3 regions of the Allobosea spartocytisi genome follow, and region 3 is predicted to be linked to each of the others. Evidence: predicted binding sites of a transcription regulator. Region 3 holds the regulator's gene; each other region holds the start of a gene.
What was found. The regulator PhoB, encoded in region 3, activates phosphate uptake and scavenging genes when phosphate is short. The targets are predictions, from matches to a motif close to TGTCATNNANCTGTCAT.

Region 1 (9,902 bases), on a different contig from region 3:
GAGCCGGACGAGGCTGCCCGCGCGCCCTTCCTCACCTTCGCGATCATCGGCGCGGGGCCGACCGGGGTGGAGCTCGCCGGCACCATCGCGGAGCTGGCGCATGACACCTTGCGCGGCGATTTCCGCAATTTCGACACGCGCAGCGCCCGCGTCGTGCTGATCGAAGCCGGCCCGCGCATCCTGGCGGGCTTTACGCCCGATCTTTCGGCTTATGCGGAGCGGGCGCTTGCGCGCCTCGGCGTCGAGATCAGGCTCGGCCATCCGGTCTCCCAATGCGGGCCGGACGGTGTCGAGCTCGGCGGCGAATTCCTCGCCGCCAAAACGATCCTCTGGGCGGCCGGCGTGGCAGCGTCGCCCGCGGCCGAGTGGCTCGGGGCGCCGGCGGACCGGGCAGGACGGGTGCGCGTCGAGCCCGATCTGTCCGTGCCGGGAGATCCGGCGATCTTCGTGATCGGCGACACGGCTGCCGTGGAAGGGGCGGATGGCAAGCCGGTTCCAGGCGTCGCTCCGGCCGCGAAACAGGAGGGCGGCTATGTCGCTGGCGTGATCAAGGCGCGGCTCGCCGGCAAGGCTCCTCTGCCGCCCTTCGCCTACAAGAACGCCGGGAACCTCGCCACGATCGGCAAACGGGCGGCGATCGTCGATTTCGGCTGGATCAAGCTCAGGGGCCGCCTGGCCTGGTGGATCTGGGGCGTCGCCCACATCTTCTTCCTGATCGGCCTGCGCAACCGCATCGCCGTGTCGCTCAACTGGCTGTGGATCTACTTCACCGGCCACCGCAGCGCCCGGCTCATCACGCAAGGCAATACGGGCACGCCGCGACAAACCGAGTGATGTGAGCGGCGACTCTCGTGCCGAAAGCGAAGGTCATGGACCTCGCTATACAAGCTGTCGCGAACAGCTTTCCGTCCGCGCCGCCTTATCCGCGCAGCCCCGCCACCACCGGCCGGCGATAGGAGAGGGCGGCCGGCAGAACGGCGAACAGGCCGCCGATGGCCGCGAGCCCGAGCGCCGGCAGAATTTCGCCGAGGCCGATGGCCGGCGAGAGCATAAGCCCCGTCCGCTGCGCGACGAAGCCGGCGAGGACTTGCGTCGCCAGCGCGCCGAGACCCAGGCCGAGCAGGCAGCCGAGCGCGATCAGCGCGACCATGCCGAGCCAGACGACGAGCATGACATAGGCGCGCGGCGCGCCGAGCGCCCTGAGCACGGCATAGCGTCGGCGGCGCAGCCCGGCGACGGCGAGCAGGAGCAGCAGCACGGAAGCGAGGATCAGGACCGTGTTCAGCGCGGAGGCGATGACGAGGATGTCGCGGATGTCGCCGAGCGCGCCGTAAAGAGAGACCAGCACCTCGGCGGGAAAGAAGGCCATGGTGCCGCCCTGCCGATATTGCGCGCGCAGCTGATAGGCACCCGCGACGCTCTTCGGCTTGACGACGATCGCCGGCACGCCGGGGACGCGCTTGCCGTCGAAGGGCGGGCCGATCCTGTCTTCCGCCTTCGCGGGACCGCTGCCGGCCACCGAGCCCTGTTTCCAGAATGGCGCGTCGCTCGCGGCTTCCTCGGAGGCATGGCCGTTGCCGAGGCCGTGGACCTCCCAGACGCTCTCGATCGGCACGAGGATGGCGCGGTCCCAGGGAGAGCCGAGGCGGGGCAGCCGCCCGACCACGGTGTAGCCATGGCCCTCATGCTTGTGGCCGTCCTCTTCTGCGTCGGCCTGACCGGGCGTGGCGGCGTGGCTGGCGACGCCGTGGGACGGGGTGATCGTGTCGCCGAGCCTGTAGAGAACGTCGGCGCCGAGCACGGCCTCGCCCTCCGCCGCGAAGAGCCGGCCCTCGCTCGGCGCGATCCAGCCCCAGCGACCGGCGAAGGCGGCCGTCGTTCCGACGATCGCATAGCCGCGGCTGACGTCGCCGAAAGCGATCGGCGCCACCTGCGCCACGCGCTCGTCCTTGAACAGCGTGTTGAGCAGGCGCCCGTCGAGCAGCGGCAGCGCGTCCGGCTGCAGATAGACCGCCGACATCAGGAGCTGCGTCTGGCTGCCGGGCGCGCCGATGATCAGGTCGAAGTCATTGGCGGCGCTGGTCGAGCCATGGCGCAGGGCGCGTTCCTGCGCGCCGATGGCGACGCCGGTGGCGATCGCGAGCGCGATCAGCAGGACGATCGCCGGAGCGGTCCAGCGCAGCGCGCGCAGATCGGCCAGCATCATGGGGAAAGGGTTCATCAGGCGGCTTGGCGCTGTGCGGTTCGGGAGAGGTCGAGGCGCTGGCCGAAGCGCGCGAGCAGCGCCGGATCATGCGTGGCGCAGAGCAGCGTGGCGCCGCTCTCGGTGGCGGTTTCGAGCAGGAGGTCGGCGACCTCGGCGGCGTGGGCGGCGTCGAGGCTCGCGGTCGGCTCGTCGGCGAGGATCAGAGCCGGCCGGCTGAAAAGGGCGCGCGCGATGGCGACGCGCTGCTGCTCGCCGCGCGAAAGCAGGGCGGCGCGGCGGCGCGGATCGGGCAGGCCCATGCGGTGGGCGAGAGCGGCGGCGCGTTCCTTCTCGGTGCCGCTCAGCCGCCAGGCGGAGAAGCTCGCCGGCAACGCGATGTTGGCGGCGATGTCGAGCTCTGGGATCAGGTGAAAATCCTGGAAGACGAAGCCGATGGTCTCACGGCGCCAGCGGTCGCGGCCGGATTCGGACAGCTCGGAAACGGCGCGGTCGTTCCAGAGGATGCGGCCTCGGGAGGGGCGCAGGAGCCCGGCCACCAGATGCAGCAGCGAACTCTTGCCGCAGCCCGAAGGGCCGCTGACACCGAAGCGGCTGCCCGGTTCGATGGCGAGCAGGGGGATGTCGATCAGGCGGAAGGGCCGGCCGTCGGCGTCGCGATGGTCGAGCGCAAGGTTCTCCAGCGTCAGGCGCCCGGAGGCCGGTTCAGGCGAGGGTGAAGCCGGCATCCACGATCCTGATCTGGCTGACGAAGCCGGTTTCGGCGTCGGTGGCGGAGCCGATCTCGAGCCGGCCGGTGACCGCGACCTTGCGTCCGGCGCTGACCATCGGCGTCTCGGCCTTCATGAACACCACGACGATGTCGACCGGCCAGTCGGCATCCGACTGGCAGAAGGGGCAGATCGCCAACGGTTCGCGCGTCAGCACGAAGAAATGGCTTTCCGCCTTCAGCGGCGGGGCCATGTAGCCGAGCATGCGCACGGCGTGGCCACGCAGCGCCGTGACGCGATCGGAAAACTGGAAGCCCAGCACCCCGAAGGATTTGTAGAGCCCGTCGAAGGCGATCGCCTCGGCCTCCGTGGCGGCGTGCGCCTGCCCGCAAAGGCTTGCCGCCGCGAGGCCGAGCAGGGCTTCGCGGCGGGAGAACGACGGGAGGGGGAGGATGCGCTGCATCGCGACCTCGTCTGGCTAAGGTGGTACGGCCCTCGGGACCGTACCACGTCGGTGTGCGGTCTTGCGCCTCGCGGCTTACTTGCCGCCGAGCGCCAGCGCTTCCGCCATCACGCGGAAGACGTAGGTGTTCGGCTTGTGGCCGCGGAATTTCTCCGCGCCCGGGCCCATCGCCGTCAGGATGACGTCGTCGGCGGAGTGCACGCCGCTATTGGCGTCGAAGGGCAGGTTGCCGGTCTTGCGAGCTGCGAGCGGGCCGGAGCAGTCCTTCTCGTTGGCGATGTTGGTCTTGCCGTCCGGACCCTTCACGGCCGGGACGCGCTCGCCGTCCATGGCGGGGCGGCCGGTGTCGCAGGTGTCGGGGTAGGAGCCGTAGACCACCGCGAGGCGGCGCGAGGTGTCGACCTTGGTGGGATAGCCCTCGGCATCGACCGGGCCGTAGTTCGGCGGCACGGAGTCGGCGTAGACGCCGAGCTTGTCGCGCAGGAGCTGGCCCGGGCGGTCGTCGTCATAGGTGCCGATGATCGAGATCGGGTGGGCGTGGTCCGGCACGACGATGATCAGCGTGTCGTTGCGGTCGCCGGCGAAGTCCTTGGCGACCTTGACGGCGTTGTCGAGCATGATCGTGTCGAAGACCGAGCGCTCCCAGTCGAGCGAGTGGCTGTACTTGTCGATGCGGGCGGATTCGACCATCAGCAGGAAGCCTTCGGGATTGCCCTTCAGCATGTCGATGGCGGCCTTGGTCTGCTCGACGACATCGGGCTGATCCGGGAACTTGGAGAGCGTGCCCTTCTTGGCGAGGCGCAGGTCGAAGGCGCCGTCGATATTGCCGGTATTGTAGAGGCCGAGCAGCTTCTTGGTTCCGCCGGCGGCGGCCGCGTTCATCTCGGCCTTGGTGGTGGCGAGGGTGTAGCCGGCCTCCTTGAACTTCGCGATGAAGTCCTCGCCGTCGGTGCGCTTCGAGCCCGGCGTCGTCTTGGCGAGGAAGTTGGGCGAACCGCCGCCCATGATCACGTCCGGCTTCACGTCGTAGAACATCTTGACGATGTCGTTGTAGTCGGAGCGGCGACGGGTATGCGCGACCATCGAGGCCGGGGTCGCGTCCTCGATCTCGGAATTGGTAACGACGCCCACGGCCATGCCGGTGCGACGCTTGGCCAGCTCGGCGATGGTCTCGACCTTGGGGTGGTCGAGCGTCAGCGCGTTCTTGGCGCAGTAGACGCCGAGCGCGTTGACACAGGACTTGTGGCCGGTGGTGTAGGCATGGGCCGCATTGGCGCTGTCGGTCACGATGGAATCGGTGCCGGAGGTCGAGATCAGCGCCATGTTCGGCATGTCGTCCATCGCGAGCTCGCCATTGTAGCGGCCTTCTTCCCAGCCCTTCGCCAGGATGCGCGCGGCGGTGCGGTTGGCAACCGACATTCCGTCGCCGATGAAGAGGATGACGTTCTTGGCGCGGCGCGGCTGGGCGGTCGCGAAGACCTCCCACTTCACCGTGGACTTGCTGGTGCCCTGCGTCGCCTCGACCGTGTAGCTGCCGGCCGGGAGGCTGGCGCCGCGCAGCCACAGCGCCGAATGCTTCTGGCCTTCCTCGCTCTGGATGAAATTCGTCGGCCGGCCGAAGATTTCGGCGGCGGGCTTGCCGTTGATCGTCACATTGACGTCGGCGGAGGCCGGGGCGTTGGGGAACTCGACCTTGAAGTCGAAATGCGAACCTTCGAGGATCTCGGCGCGGTTGATCGGGTAGATGGTCTGGGCCGTCGCGGGCATGGCCGCGGCGAGCGCACCCGCCATCGTCATCATCAGCAATCGTTGCGCCTGCATAGGTATCTCCGCCATCGCGTCAGGTCAAAAAGGGCGAGCCGTGCTTAGGCAGCTCGAATGACAATACGATTACCGTTCGGAATACCTTTATTTGTTATATTATTACGTTTCTTTGTTGCGCCTCGACGAGGCCGACAGGGCCAGCTCCATCGGAGCAAGGCGCGTGCCGGGTGCATGGCCGCCACCCTCCCACCGATGGGGCGCGCAAATTGTCGCAAGGGGGGCGATCGTCTACTAGGAACCGTAAGCCAGCTTCCTAACCTCAGAATCGTTCGATAACCCGATGACAGCCGCGGTCCAGGTTTCGACAGCACAGCGCGCCATGATGCCCGTGCTGATCGCTCTCAGCTTTACGCATCTGCTCAACGACATGATCCAGTCGCTGATTCCGGCGATCTATCCGATCATCAAGGATTCCTACCGGCTGGATTTCGGGCAGATCGGCCTGATTACGCTGACCTTCCAGGTCTCGGCCTCGCTGCTGCAGCCGGCGGTCGGGCTCTACACCGACAAGCATCCGATGCCCTATTCGATGGTGGTCGGCATGGGCTTCACGCTGTCGGGGCTGATCGGGCTGGCCTATGCCGGCAGCTACGGCTTCCTGCTGCTTTCGGCGGCCTGCGTCGGCATCGGCTCCTCGATCTTCCATCCCGAGGCGACCCGCATGGCGCGCAACGCCTCGGGCGGCCAGCACGGGCTGGCGCAGGGCATCTTCCAGCTCGGCGGCCAGACGGGCGGGGCGCTCGGGCCGCTGCTCGCGGCCTTCGTCATCGTGCCGCGCGGGCAGGGGAGCCTCGCCTGGTTCTCGGTCGCGGCGCTCGTCGCGATGATGCTGATGGTCTGGACCGCGGCGAGCTATGCAAGGCTCGACCGGGCGCGGCCGCCGAAGCCGGCGGCCAAGGTTGTCGCGGCGCGGCCGGGCAAAGGCTCGGTGGCTTTCGCGATCTTCATCCTGATCGTGCTGCTGTTCTCGAAGAACGCTTATTCGGCGAGCTTCAGCTCGTTCTACACCTTCTACCTGATGGGCAAGTTCGGCATCTCGATCCAGCATTCGCAGGAGATGCTGTTCCTGTTCCTCGCCTCCTCGGCGGTTGGTGCAGTGGGCGGCGGCATGCTCGGCGACCGCATCGGCCGCAACAAGATCATCTGGTTCTCGATCCTGGGCGCGCTCCCCTTCACGCTGATCCTGCCCTATGCCGACCTGTTCTGGACCGGCGTGCTGACGGTGATCATCAACATCATCATGTCGAGCGCCTTCGCGGCCATCCTGATCTATGCGCTGGAATTGCTGCCGGGGCGGGTCGGGCTCGTCGGCGGCTTCTTCTACGGGCTGTCCTTCGGCCTCGGCGGCCTTGCGGCGGCACTGCTGGGCGAGTTCGCCGACCATCTCGGCATCGAGATGGTCTACAAGCTGTGCTCCTTCATTCCGCTTGTGGGTCTGCTCGCCTGGTTCCTGCCTCGGATCAGCGAAGGCGGCGGGACGAAGGTGGGGCATTAGGCGCGGGCGGCACGCTCGCGCCGTCATGCTCGGGCTTGACCCGAGCATCTTTGGCAGGAGATTCTCGGGTCTGCGCTTCGCTTCGCCCGAGAATGACGGCGCGGCTGCGGACCGTCAGATCGCGAGCTTGCCTGCCTTGGCGGCGGCATAGCGCTCCTCGATCTTCGCCCAGTTCACCACGTTCCACCATGCCTTGAGGTAGTCGACGCGGCGGTTCTGGTACTTCAGGTAATAGGCGTGCTCCCAGACGTCGTTGCCGAACAGCACCATCTGCTTGTCCATGACGGGGCTGTCCTGGTTGGGCCGCGGCAGCAGGCTGAGCTTGCCGGCCTTGTCGACCGTGACGAAGACCCAGCCCGAGCCGAAGACGCGCAGGCCTGCCGCCTCGAAATCAGCCTTGAACTTGTCGAAGCCGCCGAGGTCGCGCGTGATCGCGGCCGCGACCTCGCCGCCCGGCGCGCCGCCGGCATTCGGCCCGATCACCTCCCAGAACATCATGTGGTTGGCATGGCCGCCGCCATTGTTGCGGACCAGCGTGCGCAGGCTCTCCGGCAATTGGTTGAGATCGGCCAGCAACTCGCCGACCGTGGCCTTGGCGATGACGCCATTGTCCTTCGCGGCGCCGTTCAGGGCCGCGACATAGGCTGCGTGGTGGCGGTTGTAGTGGATGTCCATGGTCGCCGCGTCGATATGGGGTTCGAGGGCGTTGGCCTCGTAAGGGCGCTTCGGCAGCGAGAAGGGGCCCGCGGGAGCCGCCGGCGCGGCGGCCTGCGCCCAGACCTTCGGGGCGGAAGCGACGAGAGCTACACCGGCGCTCAGGGCGAACAGGCTGCGGCGCGAAATCGTGAAGGCTGCGGTCATGATGGCGTCTCTCCAGAGGGGTTGCGGTCGTGGGGACGTTGGGATTCCGATCCTCGTCGTGTCGGGCTGTTCTTGAGGTGACGCGCGGGAACGGAAGGTGTTCCTGCGTCATCCGCCGTGCCCTTCCGCAGAGGCCGCATCGCCGCGGCGCGCGCATGCTGCCATCCTACAGGGCACTCGGCTAGCGGTATCGGCGGCGGGTGGGGGCCCTTAACCGCCAGTTTACCGCGTTTGGCTACGTTCCGGAAGGAATCCAGCCGGGAAGCGCGCCGTCATGCAGGCACAGGCTCTCAAGGTCGTAGCACTACCGCAGGAGCCCGCCCCGGCGGCATCCGCGCCGGCCGCGACCCTGCCGGCCGGCGAGGCCGTGCCGGTCGAAACCGGCGCGGCGCGGGCCGTCCGCGAGATCGCGGAGCGCTTCGGCAAGCTGGGCGCCGAGATCACCGATGTCGCGGGGCGCATCGTCGATGTCAGCCGCCAGCTCGACGGGCAGACGAGCGGCCTGCGCCGTGTCGTCGGCGCGGTCGATCAGGTTTCGCATGCCAACAACGCGATCCAGCAGGCGGCGGAGGGCGCCCAGGCCGCGGCTTCCGCCGTGCGCAGCGGGCTCGAGCGCGTCACCGGCTCGGTCAAGCTCGGGCTGAACGCGGCCCAGACCGACATCGAGACGCTTTCGGACGAGGCGCAGTCGATGTCGCAGGCGCTGGCGCAGGCGGTGACCGACGCGCATAAGGCGCGCGCCTCCAGCGACGCGATCCAGGCGATCACCCGCGAGATCCAGCTGCTGGCGATCAATGCCGGTGTCGAGGCGGCGCGCAGCGGCGAGGCTGGCAGGGGCTTTGCGGTCATCGCGGCCGCGGTGAAGGCGCTGGCCGAGCAGACGCGCGAGGCGACCGCCGCCAGCGCCCGCCAGCTCGACATGCTGGTGCGCGCGGTCGATGGGCTGGCCCGGCGCAGCGAGGACAATGCGCAGACGGCGCGGCGCGCCATTGACGGCAGCCGGACGATCTCGTCGCAGATCGGCGAGCTCGACAGCTTCGGCCGCTCCGTAGTCCAGCTCATCGGGGAGATCGAGGCGATTTCGCAGCCGACGCGGGAGAACGCGGCTGCCTGCACCAAAGCCGGACAGGACCTTGCCGCTCTGGTGGCGGGCGTCGACCGATCGACGGAGAATCTCGAGCGGGCGGCGCAGCGCACCGACGCTCTGGTGGCGATCAGCGAAGGCATCCTCGGCTCGATCGCGGCCTCGGGCGTGCGGACTGCGCAGTCGGAGCTGATCGCGGCCGCCGTCGAGACGGCCGGCAGCATCGCGACCCTGTTCGAGCAGGGGCTCGCGCGCGGCGAGTTCGGCCTCGCCGATCTGTTCGATGAATCCTATACGCCGATACCGGGCTCGGACCCGCAGCAATACCTGACCCGTTTCGTCGCATTGACGGACCGGCTGCTGCCGCCGCTGCAGGAGAAGCTCCTGGCGTCCAACGACCGCATCGTCTTCTGCGCGGCCGTCGATCGCAACGGCTTCCTGCCGACGCATAACCGCAAATATGCGCAACCACAGGGCAGCGACCCGGTGTGGAACAACGCCAATTGCCGCAACCGCCGCATCTTCGACGATCGCACCGGGCTGGCGGCGGCACGCAACCGCAAGCCCTTCCTGCTTCAGAGCTACCGGCGGGACATGGGCGGCGGGGAGTTCCTGGTGATGGAGGATCTGTCGGTGCCGATCATGGTGAAAGGCCGGCACTGGGGCGGCTTCCGCATCGGGTTGAAGGTCTAGCGCTGCCGCGATTCCGGCCAGTCGAGTTGAGTGAGCGAGTTCCGAGTCAGCGCCATGCACATCGCGCCATCCTTTCCAAACCTCTCCGTGCTGCTGATCGACGCCAGTCCGCATTACCGGCGGATCATCCGCACGATGCTGTATCAGGCGCAGCTTCACCGCATCTTCGAGGCCGCCGACCTGCCTTCGGCGGCGGCGATCTTCATCCAGAAGCAGCCGAACATCGTCATTCTCGACTGGGATCTGCCGGATAATGGCGGGCCGAAATGCCTGTCGGCGATCCGCTCGCAGAAGACCTCGCCCTTCGCCAAGGCACCCGTGCTGGTGATGATGGAGCGCGCCGACAAGCGCTCGGTCGTCCAGGCGGCGAAGCTCGGCGCGCATGAGATCATCATCAAGCCGATTTCGCCGAACAATCTATGGGTCCATCTTTCCGGCATCATCAACATACCGCGCAAATACCGGGAGACAGCTGGCGTGGTGACGCTGGTGCCGCGCGCCATCAGCAACAACATGTTCTGATGAACACACACCCTGCCGCCGAAATGCCCGAATGATTGACGCTGGCG
Region 2 (9,902 bases), on a different contig from region 3:
ACGCCTTCGTCGTCGAGGCGGGGTGGCGCCAGGCCGTTTCGTGGTGGCCGCGGCCGTTGATGAAGAGGTTGAGGTGAAGTTCGCGTGCCATGGCGGATCGATCCTGTCGGATGTGGGTCACTAGACGGCATCGGAGACGCCGAGCGCCGCGAGCAGATCGCCGCGCAAGGCTTCGAAATGAGGGGCTTTGAGGCGCGGATGCGCCAGGGCAACCGGGCGGTCGACGACGATGCGGCCGGCCTCCATGACCAGGACGCGGTCGGCGAGCTTGATCGCCTCGTCGACATCATGCGTGACCAGCAGGACCGTCGGCCGGTGCTGGCGGATCAGGCGGAAGAGCAATTCATGCATCCTGATCCGCGTCAGGGCATCGAGTGCGCCGAAGGGCTCGTCGGCCAGCAGCAGGCGCGGCTGACGCACCAGAGAACGCGCCAGTGCCACCCGCTGCTGTTCGCCGCCGGAGAGCGCATTCGGCCAGGCGTCCTCGCGCCCGCCGAGCCCGACATCGGCAAGCGCGGCGCGGCCGCGCTCGTCCGCATCCGACCTGCGCAGGCCGAAGACGACGTTCTGCAGCGCGTTCTTCCAGGGCAGCAGCCGGGAGTCCTGAAACAGGACCGAGCGATCCTGCGGCACGCTGATCCGGCCTTCGCCGTCGACGCCGTCGTCGAGACCCGCCAGGGCGCGCAGCAATGTGCTCTTGCCCGAGCCGCTCTTGCCGATCAGCGCGACGAACTCACCCGGTGCGAAGTCGAGCGAAACCTCGTTCAGCACGGTCCGGCCGGAGAAGCGGCGCGTGACGCCGCGCAGGCTGACGGCGGCAGGCGCAGGGCCCCGCGGCAGGTGGAGCGGATGGGCCGAGGCGTTCATGACGCCAGCGCCTTGCGATAGGACAGCGCCCGGCGCTCCCAGAACCTGACCGCGAAATCCGAGCCGAGGCCGAGGATGGCATAGATCGCAAGGCCGACGACGATGACATCGGTCTGGCCGTAGTCGCGGGCGCGGTTCATCAGATAGCCGATGCCCTCGGTGGTGTTGATCTGCTCGAGCACGACGAGCGCCGTCCAGCAGGTGGTGACGGCGAGCCTCAGGCCGGTGAAGAAGCCGGGCAGGGCGCCGGGCAGCGCGACCTCGCGCAGGAAGGCGCCGCGGGACAACCCGACGCTGCGGGCAAGCTCGACATGGCGGATATCGATGCCCGTGAGCGCAGCATGGGTGTTGATGTAGATTGGCACGAGCACGCTGGAGGCGATCAGCGCGACCTTCATCGCCTCGCCGATGCCGAGCCAGAGAATGGCGAGCGGGATCAGCGCCAGCGTCGGCACGGCCCGCTTGATCTGGACGAGCCCGTCGAGCGAGGCTTCGCCGATGCGGCTGAGACCGGCGGCGAGCGCCATCCCAAGACCGAGCGCGACGCCGATGCCGAGGCCGAGATAGGCCCGCTGGGCCGAGGCGAGGAAATGGTCGGCCAGCGTGCCGTTGCTCAGGAGCTCGATGCCGGTCAGGACGGCCGTCGACGGCGCCGCCAGGAATTTCGGCGAGAGCCAGCCGATCCTCGAGGCGAGTTCCCAGATCGCGACCAATGCAACCGGCCCGAACAGGATGCCGCCCCGCGGCAGGCGCGACGGCGCCAGTTGCGGCGGCCGCGCTGCTTGCGTTCCGACAGGATGCCTTTCGGTTTCCGCGCTGGGCTGGAAGCCGGTGGCATAGGTGATGAGACTCATGGCGTCCATCCGTCTCGGCCAGGGTGTCAGTTGGTCTTGGCGGCGATGATCTCGTCGAAGCGCAGGTCGAATTCCTCGCGCGCATCGAGTCGCTTCGGCAGGTCGCCGGCCTCGTGGATCACGTCGATCAGCGATTGCTGCTTCGCGATCAGGCTGGCCAGCAGCGGAAACTGGAACTCGCCTTCCGACTCGACGATCTTGCGGGCATCGGCCGGTTTCAGGTTCTGGCGCTTGACGTAGTAGGCCTCGACCCAGGCATCGACGTTCTGGTGCGACCAGCGGCTGGCATCGATCCAGCCGGCGACGAATTCGCGGATCGCTGCCGCCTTGGCCGGGTCGTCCAGCGCCTTCTGACTGGCGTAGAGATAGGTCAGGCTCCTGGGCAGCCGGTCGTTCTGCGCCTTCGGCAACGCGCTGGCGCCGCGATCGGCAAAGTCGGCGAGATAGCGCGAGAAATGCGGCTCGTTGAGCGCCGCGACATCGACCTGGCCGGTCCTGACCGCATCGGGGAAGTCGGCAGCCCGAAGCGGCACGAGCTTGACGTCCTTGCGCGTCAGACCGGCGAGCTTGAGCGCATTCAGCACGAAGGGCTGGCGTCCGGTGCCCTCGCCATAGGCGATGCTCTTGCCCTTCAGCTCCTCCAGGCTGTCGATCTTCAGGCCGGGACGCACGGCCAGGAAGTAATCGGTCTCGGAGGAGACGCGCGCGGCGATGATCGGGATCTTCTCGCCGGCGGCATGCGCCTGGATCGGCGGCGTGTTGCCGACGGTGGCGAGGTCGAGCGCGCCGGCCCGGAAGGCTTCGAGGATCGCCGGACCGCCGAGGAAATTGGCATAGGTTACGTTGCTCGAGAGCTTCGCCTGCACGCCCGAGGCGCGGATCAGCGTCTGCAGCGCCTCGTTCTGATCGGCCGCCACCAGCTTCGTCCCGGCGGGGATCTGCTGGGGAAGCGCCCCCTGAGCCGCTGCGTCGCGAGCGGCAGAGGGAATGAACGGCAGCAGCAGCGACACCTTCAGCACCGCGCGGCGGCTCGCTTCGAAGTGCTTGGAGTGCCCCGTCGTGCCGGCCATGGTCGTCACCTTCTGCAAATTCACGGTCGTCGGCGACCAGCGCCGGACTCCCCAAATCTTGCAAAAGGATCGTTTGTTAAGTCAAACGAATGTTCTTTTTAAGATACAACGCAAAGACGAAGAACCTTCCAACTCCGTGATGCCTTCCAGGAAGGAATGCCTCGTTCAGCCTGATGCTGGGTCTGCGGGCGGACGCCACCATGATGCGCGCGGCCCATCGCATGGGTTCGCCCTATGAATGGGCCTCGTAGCAATGACCTGACCGCCATGTCGGTCATGGAGGTGGCCGAACGGGCGGAGGCGAGCGAGGGCAGCGTGATCTCGCTCTGCCGCCAGCTCGGCGCGCGCGGCTTCCAGCAGGTCAAGATCGCATTGGCGCGCGATCTCGTGCAGCCGGTGCAGTTCATCCACGAGGATCTCGCCCGCGCGGACGACACCGGGACGGTGATCGAGAAGGTCTTCCGCAGCGATCTGCAGGCGCTGCACGACACCATGAAGGTGCTCGACAGGGGGGCGATGGAGCGCGCTGTTGCGGGCGATCCGCAAGGCGCGCCGCGTCGAGCTCTACGGCATCGGCAGCGCCGCCCCGATCGCGGAGGACGCCAATTACCGGCTCCTGCGCGTCGGCGTCGAATCCAAGGTCGTGGTCGATTCGCATGTGCAGGCGATCAGTGCCTCGCTGACCGGCCCCGATGTCGCGACGATCACGATCTCGCATTCGGGCTCGACGCACGAGACCGTCACCGCGACCAGGCTCGCGCGAGAAGCCGGGGCGATGACGATCTGCATCACCAATTTCGGCAAATCGCCGCTGCTCGCCTATGCCGACATCGTCCTCAACACCATGGCGCGCGAGACCCAGTTCCGCACCGAGGCGATGACGAGCCGCATCGCCCAGCTCGCCATCATCGACGCCCTGATCGCCTGCCTGTCGCTGGCCGATTATGACAAGGCCGTCGCGACGATCGGCAAGACCTTCGACGTGCTCTCGACCAAGCGGTTCTAGCCTTCCGGATCGGTCCTGCGGCAAACTGTTCTGTCGGCATCGAGACGCCCATCCTGGAAACTCGTTCTCCGGCCCGCGGGGCGCCCGCCCGCCGCGGCTTCGGCCGGAGCGGCAGTCGCCGAATTGTCGTAAAACTCACCCAATGCTGCGGGTTCATGCTCAGCGGAGCCGGTATGGACTATTTCAGGCGCTTCACCTTCCTGTTCGCAACGCCGAACTTCGATGCCGAGGATCTCGAAGGGATCCGCTTCCATCAGATCGTCGAGGAGATCGAGCGATCGGGCTTCGAGGTCGTCAAGGCGCGAAAGCTCGAAGATGCCGAGATCGCGGTCCAGACCGATGCCGCCATCGGCTGCATGGTGGTCGACTGGGGCAAGAAGGGGCTGGAGGGCAAGACGGCCGCGCTGATCAACCTGATGCGCCGGCGCGGCCTCGACTTCCCCATCATCCTGCTGATCCGCCGCAAGCGCTTCGAGGACGTGCCGGTCGAGGTGCTCGACTTCATCGACGGCTATATCTTCCTTTCGGAGGAGACCCCGCCCTTCATCGCCAAGAGCCTGATCAGCCGGCTGAAGCAATATGCCGACACGCTGAAGACGCCGTTTTTCGGCGCCCTCGTCGACTATGCCGAAGAGGGAAACCATCTCTGGACCTGTCCGGGCCATAATGGCGGCGTGTTCTACAGCCGCAGCCCGATCGGCCGGGTGTTCATGGAACATCTCGGCGAGGCGGTCTTCCGCGACGATCTCGACAATTCCGTGCTCGATCTCGGCGACCTCCTGACCCACGAAGGTCCGGCACTCAAGGCGCAGAAGGAGGCGGCCCAGATCTTCGGGGCGGAGAAGACCTACTTCGTCCTCAACGGCACCTCGACCTCGAACAAGGTCGCGCTCGCCGCGCTGGTCACCGATGGCGACCTCGTCCTGTTCGACCGCAACAACCACAAGGCTGCCCATCACGGCGCGCTGCTGATCGCCGGCGGCATTCCGGTCTACATCCCCACAGTGCGCAATGCCTGGGGGCTGATCGGCCCGATGCGCTGGGAGAGCTTCGACGAGGAGGCGCTGCGCGAGCGCATCTGCACCAATCCGCTGGTCAAGGACCCGGATGCCTGGAAGAAGCCGCGCCCGTTCCGCGTCGCCGTGGTCGAGCAATGCACCTATGACGGCACGATCCACAGCGCGCAGATGATCCTCGATAAGATCGGGCATCTCTGCGAGTACATCCTCTTCGACGAGGCTTGGGCCGGCTTCATGAAGTTCCACCCGCTCTATGCCGGTCGCTTCGCCATGGGGCTTACGGGGCTGGGGCCGGAGTCGCCCGGCATCATCGCGACGCAATCGACCCACAAGCAGCTCGCGAGCTTCAGCCAGGCCTCGCAGATCCATATCAAGGACAGGCACATCAAGGGCCAGAAGCGTCGGGTCGAGCATCGACGCTTCAATGAGAGCTTCATGCAATACGCCTCGACCTCGCCCTTCTATCCGCTGTTCGCCTCGCTCGATGTCGGTGCGCAGATGATGAAGGGCCGCTCCGGCGAGGTGCTTTGGGACGATACGATCCGGCTCGGCATCGAGCTGCGCAAGAAGATCCGGGCCGTGCGACGCGAATTCGAGGAGAAGGAGGTCCGGCCCGAGCGGCGCTGGTTCTTCGAGCCCTTCGTGCCGGACCGGGTCAGCATCGCCGATGCCGCGCGCGAGGGGGCTGTCCACGACGTCGCCTGGGAGATGGTCTCTACCGACCAGCTCGCCAGCAACCCTGCCTATTGGCAGCTCGCGGCGGATGCGAGCTGGCACGGCTTCACGCAGATGGAGCCGGGCTTCGCGATGACGGACCCCAACAAGCTGACCTTGCTGACCCCCGGCTTCGACCGCGAGACCGGCGCCTATGCCGAGCATGGCATCCCCGCGCCGATCGTCGCGCAGTTCCTGCGCGAGAATCGGATCGTCGCCGAGAAGAACGATCTGAACTCGCTGCTTTTCCTGCTCACGCCCGGCGTCGAGGCCAGCAAGGCCGGCACGCTGATCAGCGGGCTCGTCGCCTTCAAGAAGCTGCATGACGACAACGCCCTGCTGGAAGACGCGATTCCGGAATTCTACCGGCGCCGGCCCGGCCGCTATGGCGGCGTGCGGCTGCGCGATCTCTGCGGCGATATGCATCGCTTCTTCCGCGACCATGACGTCAGCGGGCTGCAGAGCCGACAGTTCTCGCCCGAGCACCTGCCGGAGATGGCGATGTCACCGCATGACGCGGCGCGCTGCCTGACGCGCAACGATGTCGACTATCTGCCCATCGACGCCATCGCCGGGCGGATCGCGACGACGCCCTTCGTCGTCTACCCGCCCGGCATCGCCACCATCGTGCCGGGCGAGCGGCTGACCGAGCGGGCCAAGCCGATGATCGATTATCTCAAGATGTTCGAAGCCTGCTTCAATGCCTTCCCCGGCTTCGAGGTCGAGATCCAGGGCATCTACCGCGAGGTCGATGCCGCCGGGCAGGTGCGGCTCCATACCTATGTCGTCAGCGAGCAGGCGCAGGGCTGAGGATCGCGACGATTCATGGAAACCGACCGCCCCGTCATCATCCGCCCCTCGCGCGACGACGATGTCGAGCCCATGCTGGCGATTTATCGCCGGCATATCCGCCACGGCATCGAGGCCGGTGTCGAGGATACCGGCACCCCGCAGCCGGACGATCTGCGCGACCGGCGCAAGAACCTGCGCAACCGCAAGCTGCCGCATCTGGTGGCGACCCGCAGTGGCGAGGTCGTGGGCTACGCCTATGTCGTGCTGTTCCGCAAGCGGCCGGCCTACCGCTTCACGGTGAAGCACTCGATCTACGTCCACCACGAGCATCTCGGGCATGGCATCGGGCGGCTGCTGATGCAGGCGCTGATCGACGCCTGCGCCGCCGCCGGCTTCCGCCAGATGATCGGCTATATCGACGCGGAGAACAGCACGTCGCTGGCATTGCACGAGCGCTTCGGTTTCACCCGGGTCGGCCTGTTGCCGGGCGTCGCCTATCGCTATGGCCGCTGGGCCGACAGCGTCATGATGCAGCGCTCGCTCGGGGCAGGGGCCACGCAGCCGATCCCGTAGCCCCTGTCCGCGAATTCGGTCGGAAAGCCATCATTCGCGCAGCCGTAGGGAATTTCCCGCGTCGCGCGTGCTGTGGAACACCGCTCACCGCATGGAAGCTCAATCGGCGCGGAACGCGCGGTGGATCTCGCAAATGGAATCCGGTCCGATGCCGCAGCACCCGCCGATGATCCGGGCGCCGCGGCGGTGCCAGTCCCGCCCGAAGTCGCGGTAGCGAAGCGGCACGATATCCTCGCGCAGGTCGCTCAGCCCCTCATTTGCCGCAGCTTCCCCGGTCTTCTCGGGGAAGGCGTTGGCGTAGACGCCGATCGGGATTCCACTCTCTCCGAGAACGTCATGCGCGAGCGCGACAGCCGGGCCCATCACCTCCGGCTGGCTGCAATTGAACAGCACGGCGGCGGCGCCGGCAGCGCGGACCGCCGCGACGGCCTCGGCGACGCCTTCGCCCGAACGGAGGGCGGGGGCCTCTCCGGCAGTGCCATCGTCCTGCAGTGTGAAGGAAACCCAGATCGGCTTGCCGGTTGGGCGCACCGCCGCGCAAGCCGCGAGCGCCTCGGCGATGCAGCTTTGCGTTTCGGCAAGGAAATGGTCGACGGATGGCAGCAGGGCATCCACCAGCACCGCCAGCATGGCCGGAGCCCGCGCGGGATCGAACAGATCGGGGCGGTAGGAGCCGAACAGTGGCGGCAGCGATCCGGCCACGGTGATCTTGCGGCCGCTGCGCTGCGCTTCCTCCTCCGCGGCGCGGCGCGCCAATTCGCCCGACAGGGCGGCAAGCCTCGCGCCGTCCTGCGTGAAGCGCGCCTCGCCGATATGGAACGGCACCACCGCATAGCTGTTGGTGGTGATGACTTCGGCGCCCGCCTCGATGAAGGCGCGGTGCGCTGCCAGCACGGTCTCCGGCGCCTCCATCAGCGCCAGCGCCGACCATTCCGGCTGCCGGAAGGGCGCACCCATCCGCTTCAGCTCGCGCCCCATGCCGCCATCGAGGACGACCACCTTGTCCGTCATGCCAGATCGCTCTTCTTGAATTCGCCTTCGGCCCCTGCGCCGCCCGCCGAAACCAGGGCATGCTGCCCCTCCAGATCGGCGGCGAGGCTGGGCGCGATATGGGCACGCACGGCACGCTCGGCCTCATCCGGGCTACCGTGCATCACGCCCTCGAACAGCCCGCGATGATCGGCTTCGAGCGGAAAACGCGCGGGCCAATGCGTCTCGGACCAGCGGTAGAGCCACTCCATCTTCGTCGACAGGGCGTTGTAGCGCTTAATCAGGTGGCGATGGCCCGTCGCATCGACAATCGCCCGGTGGAAGCCGAGATCGGCCGCGACGCGGTCATCGACCGAGCCGGTTTCCGCCGGCGCCAGCCGCGCGAAGGCGGCGGCAATCAGGCTTTTGGGCTGCGCCTCGCTGCGCTCGGCGAGAATGCGGGCCGCCAGACCCTCCATCGCCTCGCGCAAGGTGTAGATCTCCCAGATCACCTGGGCGTTGAGGCTGGGGACGCGCCAGTTCGAATAGGGTGCCCGGACCACCAGCTCGTCGGCCTCCAGCGCGAACAGCGCGGTGCGCACCGTCCCGCGCCCGACGCCGAGCCGCCCCGCCAGCGCGATTTCCGTCAGCACCTCGCCGGGTGCCAGGCGACCGCGGACGATTTCGTCGCGCAGGCGCCGCATCGCCATGTCGGCGAGGCTGAGCCGTTCGATCGGTTGCTGGTCGTCCGTCAGGGGCACGGTCCGGTCCTCATTGTCCGCCGCGTTGCATGCCGACGAAGCGGCGGCAGCGCTCGGATTGCGGGTCGAGGAAAACCTGCTCGGGCGGGCCCTGTTCCTCGACGCGACCATCCTGGAGATAGATGGCGTGATTCGAGACCTCGCGCGCGAAGGTCATCTCATGGGTCACGATCAGCATCGTGCGGCCTTCCTCGGCCAGCGCGCGGATGACGCGCAGCACCTCGCCGACCAGTTCCGGGTCGAGCGCCGAGGTCGGCTCGTCGAAGAGCAGCGCGCGCGGCCGCATCGCAAGCGCGCGCGCAATCGCGACGCGCTGCTGCTGGCCGCCGGAGAGATGGGCGGGCCAGGCGTCGAATTTGTCGGCGAGCCCGACCTTGGCGAGCATCGCCTCAGCCTCCTCGCGGCATTCCGCGCGCGGCCGCCCTTGGACGTGGAGCGGCACCTCCATGACGTTCTGCAGCGCCGTCATATGGGGCCAGAGATTGAAGCTCTGGAAGACGAAGCCGAGCTGGCCGCGCAGCCTGCGGACGGTCTGCCGCTCCGCACGGGAGAAGCGATGCCCCGCATCCCTGATGCGGATCTGCGCATCGCCGACGCTGACCTCGCCCTGGTCCGGGATCTCCAGCAGGGGGATGCAGCGCAGCAGCGTGCTCTTGCCCGAGCCGCTGGCACCGATGATGGCGATCACGTCGCCGTCTCGGGCGGCGAGATCGATCCCGCGCAGCACCTCCTGGCCGCCAAAGCTCTTTCGGATATCGGTCAGCTTGACCGTGATCGGCGTCATGCCACGCTCCGTGCGTCGGTCGGTCGGCGATAGGGGGAGAGATGCTGCTCGAGCAGATCCACCGCCCGCGCGATCACTGTCACCAGGACGAGATAGATCGCCGCCGCGCACAGGAAGATCTCGATGGCGCGGTAGGTTTCGGAGACCTCCGCACGCGCGATGCCGGTGATCTCCATCAGCGTCACGACGCTGGCGAGCGAGGTCGCCTTGACCATGCTCGTGATCTCCGCGCCATAGGCGGGCAGCGCCTGCCGGAAGGCGAGAGGCAGCACGATCCGGCGCAGCATGGTCAGCCGCGTCATGCCGGAAACGCGAGCCGCCTCGATCGCCCCGGAAGGCACCGCGCGAAGACCGCCGCGCAGGATTTCCGAAGTGTAGGCCGCATCGTTCAGCATCAGGGCGAGGACGGCGCAGACATAAGGTTCGCGCAGCAGCGGCCAGAGCAGCGAGTGGCGCACCGCCGAGAACTGGGCGAGCCCGTAATAGATCAGGA
Region 3 (9,902 bases):
TCGACCGGCGCGGATTCGGCGATGTCGAGGCCCTTGCCCTGCGGGATGCCCTCGGCGATGTCGAAGAGGACGACGTCCCCGAGTTCCTTCAGGCCGGCGAGGTGGGCGAGCGTGCCGCCGATCTGGCCTGAACCGATGAGGGCAATCTTCTTGCGGGCCATAGCCTAGTCCTTCTCTTCTGGCGCTTCGATCGAAGCCGGCTGCGGCCGGCTTTCGACATCCGGAATGCCTTGGCCAAAATACCTTGGCGCTACGATGGCCGGCGGGCCGGCCAAACCGTGGCTTCCTTTGGCCCAAACCGCCCTTTTGCCGCAACCCTCGCAGAAAACACGGCTTTTGCGGGGCGAGGCGCCCCCATTCGCGCGGCGAAACAGGCGGCCTCTTTTTTTTCAATGACTTGCAAGAGGCTCCACGTCGACTTTCAGTCGTTTGGGGCAAAAATCGGGCAATTACAATTTACAGAAATTGTAATTGGTCACCAAATTTTTTCACACGATGCCGCTACCGAGCACCCGCAGGATGACGCGGATCAGCGTCGAGAGGCGGGTATCGACCGAGGCCAGCGGCACGTCGGCTTCCAGCGCCAGCGAGGCCGGATGGATGAAGCGATGCGTCGCATCGATGACGAAGGCGATGGCCCGGTCGCGATCGCGCGGCTCGAACACGCCGGTGGCGATTCCCTCGTCGACGACGCGCTCGAACAGCGCCCTGACCCGCGTCCGGTTGCGCCGGCTGATGGCATGGCGCTTGGCGACGGCGAGCGACAGCGCCGCGAAGAGATGCGGATCCTCGCTCAGCAGGTCGCGATTGGCCTTGGCGAGCGCCAGGATCAGCCGCTCGAGCTTGTCGTCGGCCGGGTCGGGGCCATCGGCGATGTCGGCGAGCCGCCGCTCCGTCGCCTTGAGCCAGAGATCGACCACCGCATCGATCAACGCCCCCTTGGACGGAAAATAGCGATAGACGTTGGCATGGGTCATGCCCGCCTCTTCCGCCACGGCGACGACGGTGAAGCGCTTCAGCCCGAACGTCCGCAGGTGCTCGCTGGCGACCGTGAGGATGCGTGTCTCGCTCGGCTCGCGCTGCGGCATGGCTCAGCGGCGCTCCGATTTAGGGTTCGCACGCAACCACGCCGTCATCCCGGGCTTGACCCGGGGTCCATGCCGGAGCGCGACCGAGCAAGGTTCAGGCATGGATCCCGGGTCGGCGCTGCTGCGCAGCTTGCCCGGGATGACCACCCATCCATTGTCGGCGGTAAAACTCACGTCTCGACCAGCCCGGTGGTGTCGCCGCTCGCAGCCGAATCCGGCCGGCCATGCGGCATCGCGAGATACTCCTCCGAGCGCATCTCGATCAGCCGCGAGACGGTGCGGTCGAACTCGAAGGCCTCGCGCCCCTGCCTGGCGTGATAGAGCTCATGCGGCTCGGCCGCCGCCGAGGCGACGAGCTTCACATGATGTTCGTAGAGCGTGTCGATCAGGATGATGAAGCGCTTGGCCTCGTTGCGTCGGTCGAAATCGAGGATCGGGATATCGTCGAGCACCAGCGTGTGGAAGCGCTGCGCCAGCGCGATATAGTCGGAGGCGCCATAGGCCTGGGCGCAGAGATCGACGAAGTTTGCCCGCGCTACGCCGCCGGCCGCCTGCGGCAGCACGAGTTCGTGCCCCTGGACGTTGAGCACGGTCCGCGGCCCCTGCGCCACGCCGGAGAGCCCCTTGAAGGCAGCATCGAGCGCAGCTTTCGCCTTCGCATCGGCCGGCACGTGATAGACCGGCGCGCCACCGAGCTTCTCCAGCCGGAAATCAGTGCGCGCATCGAGCTTGAGCACCTCGACCTTGGTCTGAAGCAAATCGATGAAGGGCAGGAACAGCGCCCGGTTGAGCCCGCCCTCATAGAGCCGCGACGGTTCGACATTCGAGGTCGCGACCACGACGACGCCGGCGGCGAAGAGCGCCGTGAACAAGCGCCCGAGGATCATCGCATCGGCGATGTCGGTCACCGTGAACTCGTCGAAGCAGAGCAGATAGGCTTCCTCAGCCAGTTCCGCCGCGACCGGCGCGATCGGATCGCCGTCCTTGACCTCGCCCGTCTTGATCTTCTGGCGATGGGCGTTGATGCGGCCATGCACCGCGGCCAGGAACTCGTGGAAATGCACCCGCAGCTTGCGCTTCACCGGCGCGGACTCGAAGAACATGTCCATCAGCATGGTCTTGCCGCGGCCGACCGAGCCCCAGATGTAGAGCCCCTTCGGCGCCTCGGCGGTGTCGGGCTTCTTGCCGAAGAGCCAGCCGAGCGCGCTGCCCTTGCGGGCAAGGCGGCGGGCGGCGAGCGCCGCGTTCAGCGCCTCGAGCTTCCTGACGACGGCGACCTGGGCCGGATCGCGCTCGATGGCGCCCGCCTCGACCAGGGCGGCATAGCGGTCGGTGATCGAGGCTGGCATGGCGGCTGGGAACGACGGGTCGCGGAAAGAGGCTTCCGGGTTACGGCAGCCCGGCCGCCATCGCAAGCCCGGCGAGATCGCACCCGCCATCTCCGCGGCCGGCACCCGGCCTCATCGGCCCAAAAACACGTCATCCCGGCACGGACGGACCGGCCGGGATGACGGTAGCGAAGCGAACCTCGGCTTGCGGCTTCGAGGCCGCCGCGCATTCGCGAGGGAACTACTGGCCCTTGTTGATCGAGACCGGCTTCAGCGGGTTGTCGAGGAGGCCGTATTTCTGGATCAGCGCGTCATAGGTGCCGTTGGCCTGGAGCTTCTCCAGCGCGGCCTTCACGGCGTCGCGCAGCTGCGTGCCCTCGGCCGTCTTCGCGAAGGGGATGCCCATCAGCGTCGTCGTGAACGGCTTGCCGAGCGGGATGTAGGTGTTGGGCTCGAGCTTCTGGAAATGGCTCATCGTCTCGCTGCCCTGGACGCCGCCCTGCAGGCGCTGCGTCTTGAGCTGGGTGCGGGCATCGACCGAGCCCTCGGTGCCGACGACGTTGATCGCGGGCTTGCCCTTGGCGACGCAATTGGCCTGGCTCCAATCGCCGATCTGCTGCGGCCAGTTGGTCGAGCGGCTGGCGCCGACGCTCTTGCCGCAGAGGTCGTCAGGGCTCTTCACCGTGTCCTTGAACGGGGTGACCGTGTAGAACTGCGCGCCGGATTCGAGATAATCGACGAAGTCGACCTGCTCGCGCCGGGCCGGCAGATCGCTCATGCCGGCCAGCGCCATGTCGACGCGGCCGGTCTGGATCGAGGGCAGCATCTGGGCGAAGGCCGTTTCCTGCCATTCGACCTTGAGGCCGAGTTCCTTGGCGATGGCCTCGCCCAGCTCGATGTCGAAGCCGATGAGCTGGTTGGTCGCCGGGTCCTTCGAGGTGATCGGCGGATAGTTCGGCTGGGTCCCGATCACGAGCTTGCCGGCGGTCTTGATCCGGTCCGGCACGGTCTGCGCCTGAGCGGCCAGCGTGGTCGCGGCGAGCAGCGCCGCCGTCAGTGTCAAACGAAGCATGTGGTCTCTCCCTCTTATGAACTCAAAGCATTGCGCGAAGAAGCGGGAACCGGTTTTTCGCTGAAGCCATGCGCAAAACGACAAGAATCCCGCCGGTCGTCACTTCAGGACGGCTGCGATGAAATCCCGGGTGCGGGCCTGGGTCGGTGCGACCAGGACCGTGTCGGGCGTGCCGCGTTCGACGATCTCGCCCTTGTCCATGAAGACGACGTCGTTCGCCACCTCTCGCGCGAAGCCGAGCTCATGGGTGACGACGATCATCGTCATGCCGCTGGCGGCGAGGTCGCGCATCACGTTCAGCACCTCGCCGACGAGCTCGGGATCGAGCGCCGAGGTCGGCTCGTCGAACAGCATCAGCTTGGGCTTCATCGCCAGCGCCCTGGCGATGGCGATGCGCTGCTGCTGCCCGCCCGAGAGCTCGCTCGGATAGGCGTCGCGCTTCTCGGCGAGGCCGACACGCTCCAGCAGCGCCATGGCATCCGCGACGATCTCCTTGCGCGGCCGCTTCAGCACCGTGAGCGGCCCCTCGATGATGTTCTGCAGCGCCGTCATGTGATTGAACAGGTTGAAGCGCTGGAACACCATGCCGGTGACGAGGCGCTGGCGCGCGATCTCCGGGTCGGTCAGCTCGTGCAGCTCGTCGCCGACGCGGCGATAGCCGATCAGTTCGCCATCGACGCGGATCGCGCCCTGGTCGATCTTCTCGAGCTGGTTGATGCAGCGCAGCAGCGTGGACTTGCCCGAGCCGGACGGCCCGATGATGCACTGGACCATGCCGGGCTCGACCGAGAGCGAAACGTCGTTCAGCGCCTTCAGATCACCGAAGAACTTGCTGACATTGGCGACGGTGACGATGGCGGTATCCGCATCCGCCTGGTTCTGCACCGCGCTCATGCCGGCTCCTCCTCGAGCTTGACGGTGCGTTTCGCCCGCCTCTCGCCGCGTCCCTTCGAGAAATAGCGCTCGAGGAAATACTGCCCGATCTGCAGCAGCGTCACCACGAGCAGATACCAGCCGGCGGCGACGATCAGCAATTCGATGACGCGGGCATTGGCGAAATAGATCGTCTGGGCGTTGCGCAGGATCTCGGCATACTGGATCACGCTCGCCACCGAGGTCAGCTTCACCATGCTGATCACCTCGTTGCCGACTGGCGGAATGATGACGCGCATCGCCTGCGGCAGCACGATGCGGCGCAGCGCCGTCAGCCGCGTCATGCCGATCGCCTTGGCGGCTTCGGTCTGCCCGGTATCGACGGAGAGGATGCCGCTGCGCACCACCTCGGCGGTATAGGCGCCCTGGTTCATGCCGAGCCCGAGCAGCGTCGCCATGAACGGACCGATGATGTCGATCGTGCGCCAGGAGAACAGCCCGGGAATGCCGATGGTCGGGAAGACCAGCGCCAGGTTGAACCAGATCAGGAGCTGCAGCAGCAGCGGCGTGCCGCGGAAGAACCAGATGTAGAACAGCGCGACGCTGCGCAGCACCGGGTTCGGCGACATGTACATGATCGCGAAGATCACGCCGAGCACGATGCCCAGCGTCATCGCGCAGACCGTCATGATCAGCGTGTTGCCGAGACCGGAGAGGATCGCGGGCGCGGTGAAGAACTGCCCGACCACCGGCCAGGCGATGTCGCCCTTGACGAAGGCGGCGATAATCCAGGCGAGGACAGCGATGATGAGCGCCGCCGCGACCCAGCGCCCATAGAAGCGACGCGGCACGATCCTGAGTCGCGCGATCGCGGCCAGATCGCGGCTGGCGACCGGCGAGGTGACGGCATGGCTCATCGACGGCACTCCCGGACGGGCTTGCCGGCGGCTCTCGAAAGCGCCATCGACCGCGAAGCCGTTGGTCCGCGGAAACCACCGCAGCACGGGCAGATTGTCAAATTCATGCGAGCCCCTCCTCCCCAAGCGTAAGAATGACCTCTTGACCCGGCAGCCAGCAAACGAAACGATCTCCGGTAGCCTAGTCCAAAACGGAATACCCATGGCCTTGCGGCCCCCGCCCTCCTCCACCGCCATGCGCGCCTTCGTCACCGTCGCGCGACTGGGCTCGACCGCCCGCGCCGCCGGCGTCGTCAACCTGACGCAGAGCGCGGTCTCCAAGCAGATCCTGTCGCTCGAGCACCATCTCGGCACGGTGCTGTTCGAGCGCAATCCGGTCGGCCTCAAGCTGACCGAGGCCGGCGCGATCTACCTGCCCTATGCCGAAGCCGCCCTGGAGCAGATGGAACGCGGTGCGATGCGCCTGGCCGAGCGCGTCGCCATCGCCCGGCCGATCCGGTTGCACATGGTCGCCATCGCCGGCGAGCGCTGGCTGATGGAGCGCTTCCCCGTCTTCGCCGAGGCCCATCCCGGCGTCGACGTCCAGTTCACCAACTATGTCAGCGAAAACGAGACGGAAGAGCCGGACATCGAGATCAACCACGGCACCCCGCCCTGGCCCGGCAAGGAGGCGCATTATCTGTTCGGCCGCGATGTCGCCCTCGTCGCCGCGCCCGAATTGCTGGAGCGCATGAGCGGTTTCCGCCGCGCCGCCGACATCCAGAAGATGACGCTGCTGCAGCATTACCAGATGCCGGCCTTCTGGGCCGAGTTCACCGAGGCGCATGGCCTGCGCGGCGCGGTGCCGGCCCATACCGTCCGCTACGGCTATTACTCCGTCATCATCCGCGCCGCGGTCGCGGGGCTCGGCGTCGCGCTGGCGCCACGCTGCTATGTCGCCGAGGAACTGGCTTCGGGCGCGCTGGTCAACCCGCTCGATATCGGCTTCACCAGCGTCACCGGCTGCTGGCTGACCCGCCGCCTGGACCAGCCCTCGCGCCCCGGCCTCGACGCCTTCATCGCCTGGCTGAGGACGGAGGCCGCGGCTTTCGACGCGGCGACGCGAGCAGCCTGAGCGCCCGCAACCTCCCGGCCGGCCATGCGTTGACATCGGCACAGGAGGAGGCCGCCATGATCACCATTCTTCCGGCTCCCGACCATGTTCTCGCCATCGCGCTCAGCGGCACCATCGAGCCGGCCGATATCGAGCGCGTCGCCGCCGATGTCGAAGACCGGCTGAGCCGGCACGAGAAGGTCGCGATCCTCGCCGATATCACCGCCTTCGACGACATGACCTTCGCCGCGGCCTGGAAGGACGCGCGCTACAGCTTCGGCAAGCTCTGGGAACTCAGGCGCTTCCCCAAGGAGGCGATCATCGTCGAGAAGGGCTGGCTCGATCGCGTCGCGCGGCTCTTCGCCCCGGTAGTCCCCTTCGTCGAGATCCGTACCTTCCCGCCGGCCGAGCGCGAAGCCGCCCTGGCCTGGGCCGCCGATATCGAGGGCGGCCCCGACACCTGAAGCACGGGCGCTGCGAGCCGGGGCTCGGCTCGCGTGTCAGCTCCGGCGGCAGTCAGCTTCTGGCGAACGTCTCGTCGAAGGCATAGCCCGCGCCGCGCACGGTCCTGAGCGGATCCTTGGCGTCGGCAGGGGTGATCGCCTTGCGCAGGCGCCCGACATGCACGTCGACGGTGCGCTCGTCGATATAGACGTCCCGGCCCCAGACGGCGTCGAGGAGCTGGGCGCGGGAATAGACGCGGCCCGGTGCCTGCATCAGGAATTCGAGCAGGCGGAACTCGGTCGGCCCCAGATGCAGCTCGCTGCCGGCGCGGCGGACGCGCCGCGTGGTGCGGTCGAGCTCGAGGTCGCCCGCCTGCAGCAGGCCCGCGACATGGCCGGGCTTCGCCCGGCGCAGCAGCGCCTGGATGCGCGCCGTCAGCTCCGGCAGGGAGAACGGCTTCACGACATAGTCGTCGGCGCCGGTCGCGAGCCCGCGCACCCGCTCGGTCTCCTCGCCGCGCGCCGTCAACATGATGATCGGCACCCGCTCGGTGTCGCGCCGCGAGCGCAGCCGGCGGCAGAGTTCGATGCCGGAAAGGCCCGGCAGCATCCAGTCCAGCAGCACCAGATCGGGCGTGTGGTCGCGCAGATGCAGTTCGGCGTCGTCCCCCCGCGCCACGCTGTCGACCTCGAAGCCCTCGGCTTCGAGGTTGTAGCGCAGCAGCAGGGTGAGAGGCTCTTCGTCCTCGACGATCAGGATGCGTGCCGCCATGATTCCTTAGCCTCAGCTACCCGTGATCGCCTCGACCTCGATATTGGTCGTGTCGAGCTTCGGCCGGTTCGCGTCGAGCGAGTCACCGGTGATGAGATAGTGGATCGTCTCGGCGATGTTGGTGGTGTGGTCGCCGATGCGCTCGATGTTCTTGGCGCAGAACAGAAGATGCGTGCAGAAGGTGATGTTGCGCGGATCTTCCATCATATAGGTCAGGAGCTCGCGGAACAGCGAGGTGTAGAGCGCGTCGATCTCGTCGTCGCGGCGCCAGACCTCGAGCGCCTTCTGCTCGTTGCCGGCGGCATAAGCGTCGAGCACATCCTTGAGCTGCGCCTGAACGAGGCGGCTGATGTGCTCCAGCCCGACCACGGCGCGGTGCGGCGGCTGGAACTGCCCGGAGATGGCGACGGCGCGCTTGGCGATGTTCTTGGCGAGATCGCCGACACGCTCGACATCCGCCGCGATGCGGATGGCGGAGATCAGCTCGCGCAGATCGTTGGCCAGCGGCTGGCGCCGGGCGATGGTCAGCACCGCCTTCTCCTCGACCTCGCGCTGGAGATTGTCGAGGCGCTGATCGGCGGAGATGATCTTCTGGGCCAGCGTGGTGTCGCGGCGCACCAGCGCCACGGTCGCATCGCCGAGCATGCGCTCGGCCATCCCGCCCATTTCGGCGAGGCTGCGGCGAAGGCCTTCGAGATCGGCGTCGTAGGAGCGGACGATGTGGTCGGTCATGGGGTTCCTCCTCCGTCGCCGCTCAGCCGAACCGGCCGGTGACGTAATCCTGCGTCTGCTTCTTCGCCGGGTTCATGAAGATCGTGTTGGTCGGCGCGAACTCGATGACCTCGCCGAGATACATGAAGGCCGTGTACTGCGAGATGCGCGCCGCCTGCTGCATGTTGTGCGTCACGATGGCGATGGTGAAGTCGCTCTTGAGCTGCTCCAGCAGGTCCTCGATCTTGCCGGTCGAGATCGGATCGAGCGCCGAGGTCGGCTCGTCGAACAGGATCACTTCCGGCTTCTGCGCGATGGTGCGCGCGATGCACAGGCGCTGCTGCTGGCCGCCGGAGAGGCCCATGCCGGAGCTCTTCAGCTTGTCCTTGACCTCGTCCCAGAGCGCGGCGCGGCGCAGTGCGCCCTCGACGCGGTCGTCGAGCTCCGACTTCGGCGGCTTCTCGTAGAGGCGGATGCCGAAGGCGACGTTGTCGTAGATCGACATCGGGAAGGGCGTCGGCTTCTGGAACACCATGCCGACGCGCGAGCGCAGCTCGTTCACATCGACGTCGTTGGAGATGATGTTGCGCCCGTCGAGCATGATCTCGCCGGTCGCCTTCTGCTCCGGATAGAGCGAGTAGATCCGGTTGAAGATGCGCAGCAGGGTCGACTTGCCGCAGCCCGAAGGCCCGATCAGCGCCGTGACATGGCGGTCACGGAAGTCGAGATTGATGTTCTTCAGCGCCTTGTGCTCGCCGTAGTAGAAATCGAGGTTTTTCACCGCGATCCGGACGGGAGCCTCGGCATCGAGCGACTGCGGGGAGAGTTCAAGGGTCGAAAGCATCGACATGGTCCTCAAGGTCGGGCGCGACCGGGCTGGATTCAAGTCTTATTTGCCGCCGGCGACGACGCGCCGGGCGATGATCGAGAGCAGCAGGATCGAGATCGTGATGATCAGCGAACCAGCCCAGGCGAGTTGCTGCCAGTTCTCGTAAGGGGCGGAGGCGAACTGGTAGATCGTGACCGGCAGGTTGGAAACGCCGCCGACGAGATTGGGCGAGAACCAGAAATTGTTGTTCAGCGCCGTGAAGATCAGCGGCGCCGTCTCGCCGGCGATGCGGGCGAGTGCCAGCAGGATGCCAGTGACCATGCCGGCCTTCGCCGCGCGCCAGGTCACGCTGGTGATGACGACGGAAGGCGGCGCGCCGAGCGCCGAGCCTGCCTCGCGCAGCGGGCCGGGCACGAGGCTGAGCATGTCCTCGGTGGTGCGCACGATGACCGGGATCGCGATGATGCCGAGCGCGACGCCGCCGGCCCAGCCGGAATAGCCGCGGAAGGGCTCGACCAGGATGACGTAGACGAACAGGCCGATCAAGATCGACGGCGCCGAAAGCAGGATGTCGTTGATGAAGCGGATGATGTTGGCGAGCTTGGAGCCGCGGCCGTATTCCGCCAGCCAGGTGCCGGCGAGCACGCCGATCGGCGTCGCCACCGCAATGCCCAGGAAGGTCAGCACGATCGAGCCGACGATGGCGTTGGCGAGGCCGCCGCCCTCGGAGCCCGGCCCGGGCGTGACATGGGTGAAGGTCGCGAGCGAGAGCCCGC

Region 1: the regulator PhoB is predicted to act here: its motif matches at 5,255-5,271, upstream of IED13_RS08590 (alkaline phosphatase).
Region 2: the regulator PhoB is predicted to act here: its motif matches at 3,911-3,927, upstream of IED13_RS00510 (Orn/Lys/Arg family decarboxylase).

What each region holds. Positions count from the first base shown of each region.
Region 1 covers NZ_JACXWY010000004.1:216,307-226,208, forward strand. Annotated here, with positions in the region: gene IED13_RS08570 (NAD(P)/FAD-dependent oxidoreductase) at 1-834, shown strand, start outside; gene IED13_RS08575 (FtsX-like permease family protein) at 920-2,221, opposite strand; gene IED13_RS08580 (ABC transporter ATP-binding protein) at 2,221-2,931, opposite strand; gene IED13_RS08585 (hypothetical protein) at 2,909-3,376, opposite strand; gene IED13_RS08590 (alkaline phosphatase) at 3,452-5,197, opposite strand; gene IED13_RS08595 (MFS transporter) at 5,481-6,695, shown strand; gene IED13_RS08600 (superoxide dismutase) at 6,810-7,556, opposite strand; gene IED13_RS08605 (methyl-accepting chemotaxis protein) at 7,831-9,333, shown strand; gene IED13_RS08610 (response regulator) at 9,388-9,855, shown strand.
Region 2 covers NZ_JACXWY010000001.1:112,771-122,672, reverse strand. Annotated here, with positions in the region: gene IED13_RS00535 (LLM class flavin-dependent oxidoreductase) at 1-91, opposite strand, end outside; gene IED13_RS00530 (ABC transporter ATP-binding protein) at 121-867, opposite strand; gene IED13_RS00525 (ABC transporter permease) at 864-1,721, opposite strand; gene IED13_RS00520 (ABC transporter substrate-binding protein) at 1,748-2,791, opposite strand; partial or broken gene IED13_RS29300 (hypothetical protein) at 3,026-3,121, shown strand; gene IED13_RS28500 (MurR/RpiR family transcriptional regulator) at 3,321-3,797, shown strand; gene IED13_RS00510 (Orn/Lys/Arg family decarboxylase) at 3,971-6,340, shown strand; gene IED13_RS00505 (GNAT family N-acetyltransferase) at 6,356-6,895, shown strand; gene IED13_RS00500 (homocysteine S-methyltransferase family protein) at 6,995-7,906, opposite strand; gene IED13_RS00495 (GntR family transcriptional regulator) at 7,903-8,625, opposite strand; gene IED13_RS00490 (ABC transporter ATP-binding protein) at 8,636-9,409, opposite strand; gene IED13_RS00485 (ABC transporter permease) at 9,406-9,902, opposite strand, start outside.
Region 3 covers NZ_JACXWY010000015.1:47,799-57,700, forward strand. Annotated here, with positions in the region: gene mdh (malate dehydrogenase) at 1-161, opposite strand, end outside; gene IED13_RS20435 (TetR/AcrR family transcriptional regulator) at 489-1,088, opposite strand; gene zapE (cell division protein ZapE) at 1,259-2,437, opposite strand; gene IED13_RS20445 (ABC transporter substrate-binding protein) at 2,658-3,488, opposite strand; gene IED13_RS20450 (amino acid ABC transporter ATP-binding protein) at 3,588-4,382, opposite strand; gene IED13_RS20455 (amino acid ABC transporter permease) at 4,379-5,278, opposite strand; gene IED13_RS20460 (LysR substrate-binding domain-containing protein) at 5,481-6,392, shown strand; gene IED13_RS20465 (SpoIIAA family protein) at 6,449-6,835, shown strand; gene phoB (phosphate regulon transcriptional regulator PhoB) at 6,888-7,586, opposite strand; gene phoU (phosphate signaling complex protein PhoU) at 7,599-8,318, opposite strand; gene pstB (phosphate ABC transporter ATP-binding protein PstB) at 8,341-9,147, opposite strand; gene pstA (phosphate ABC transporter permease PstA) at 9,187-9,902, opposite strand, start outside.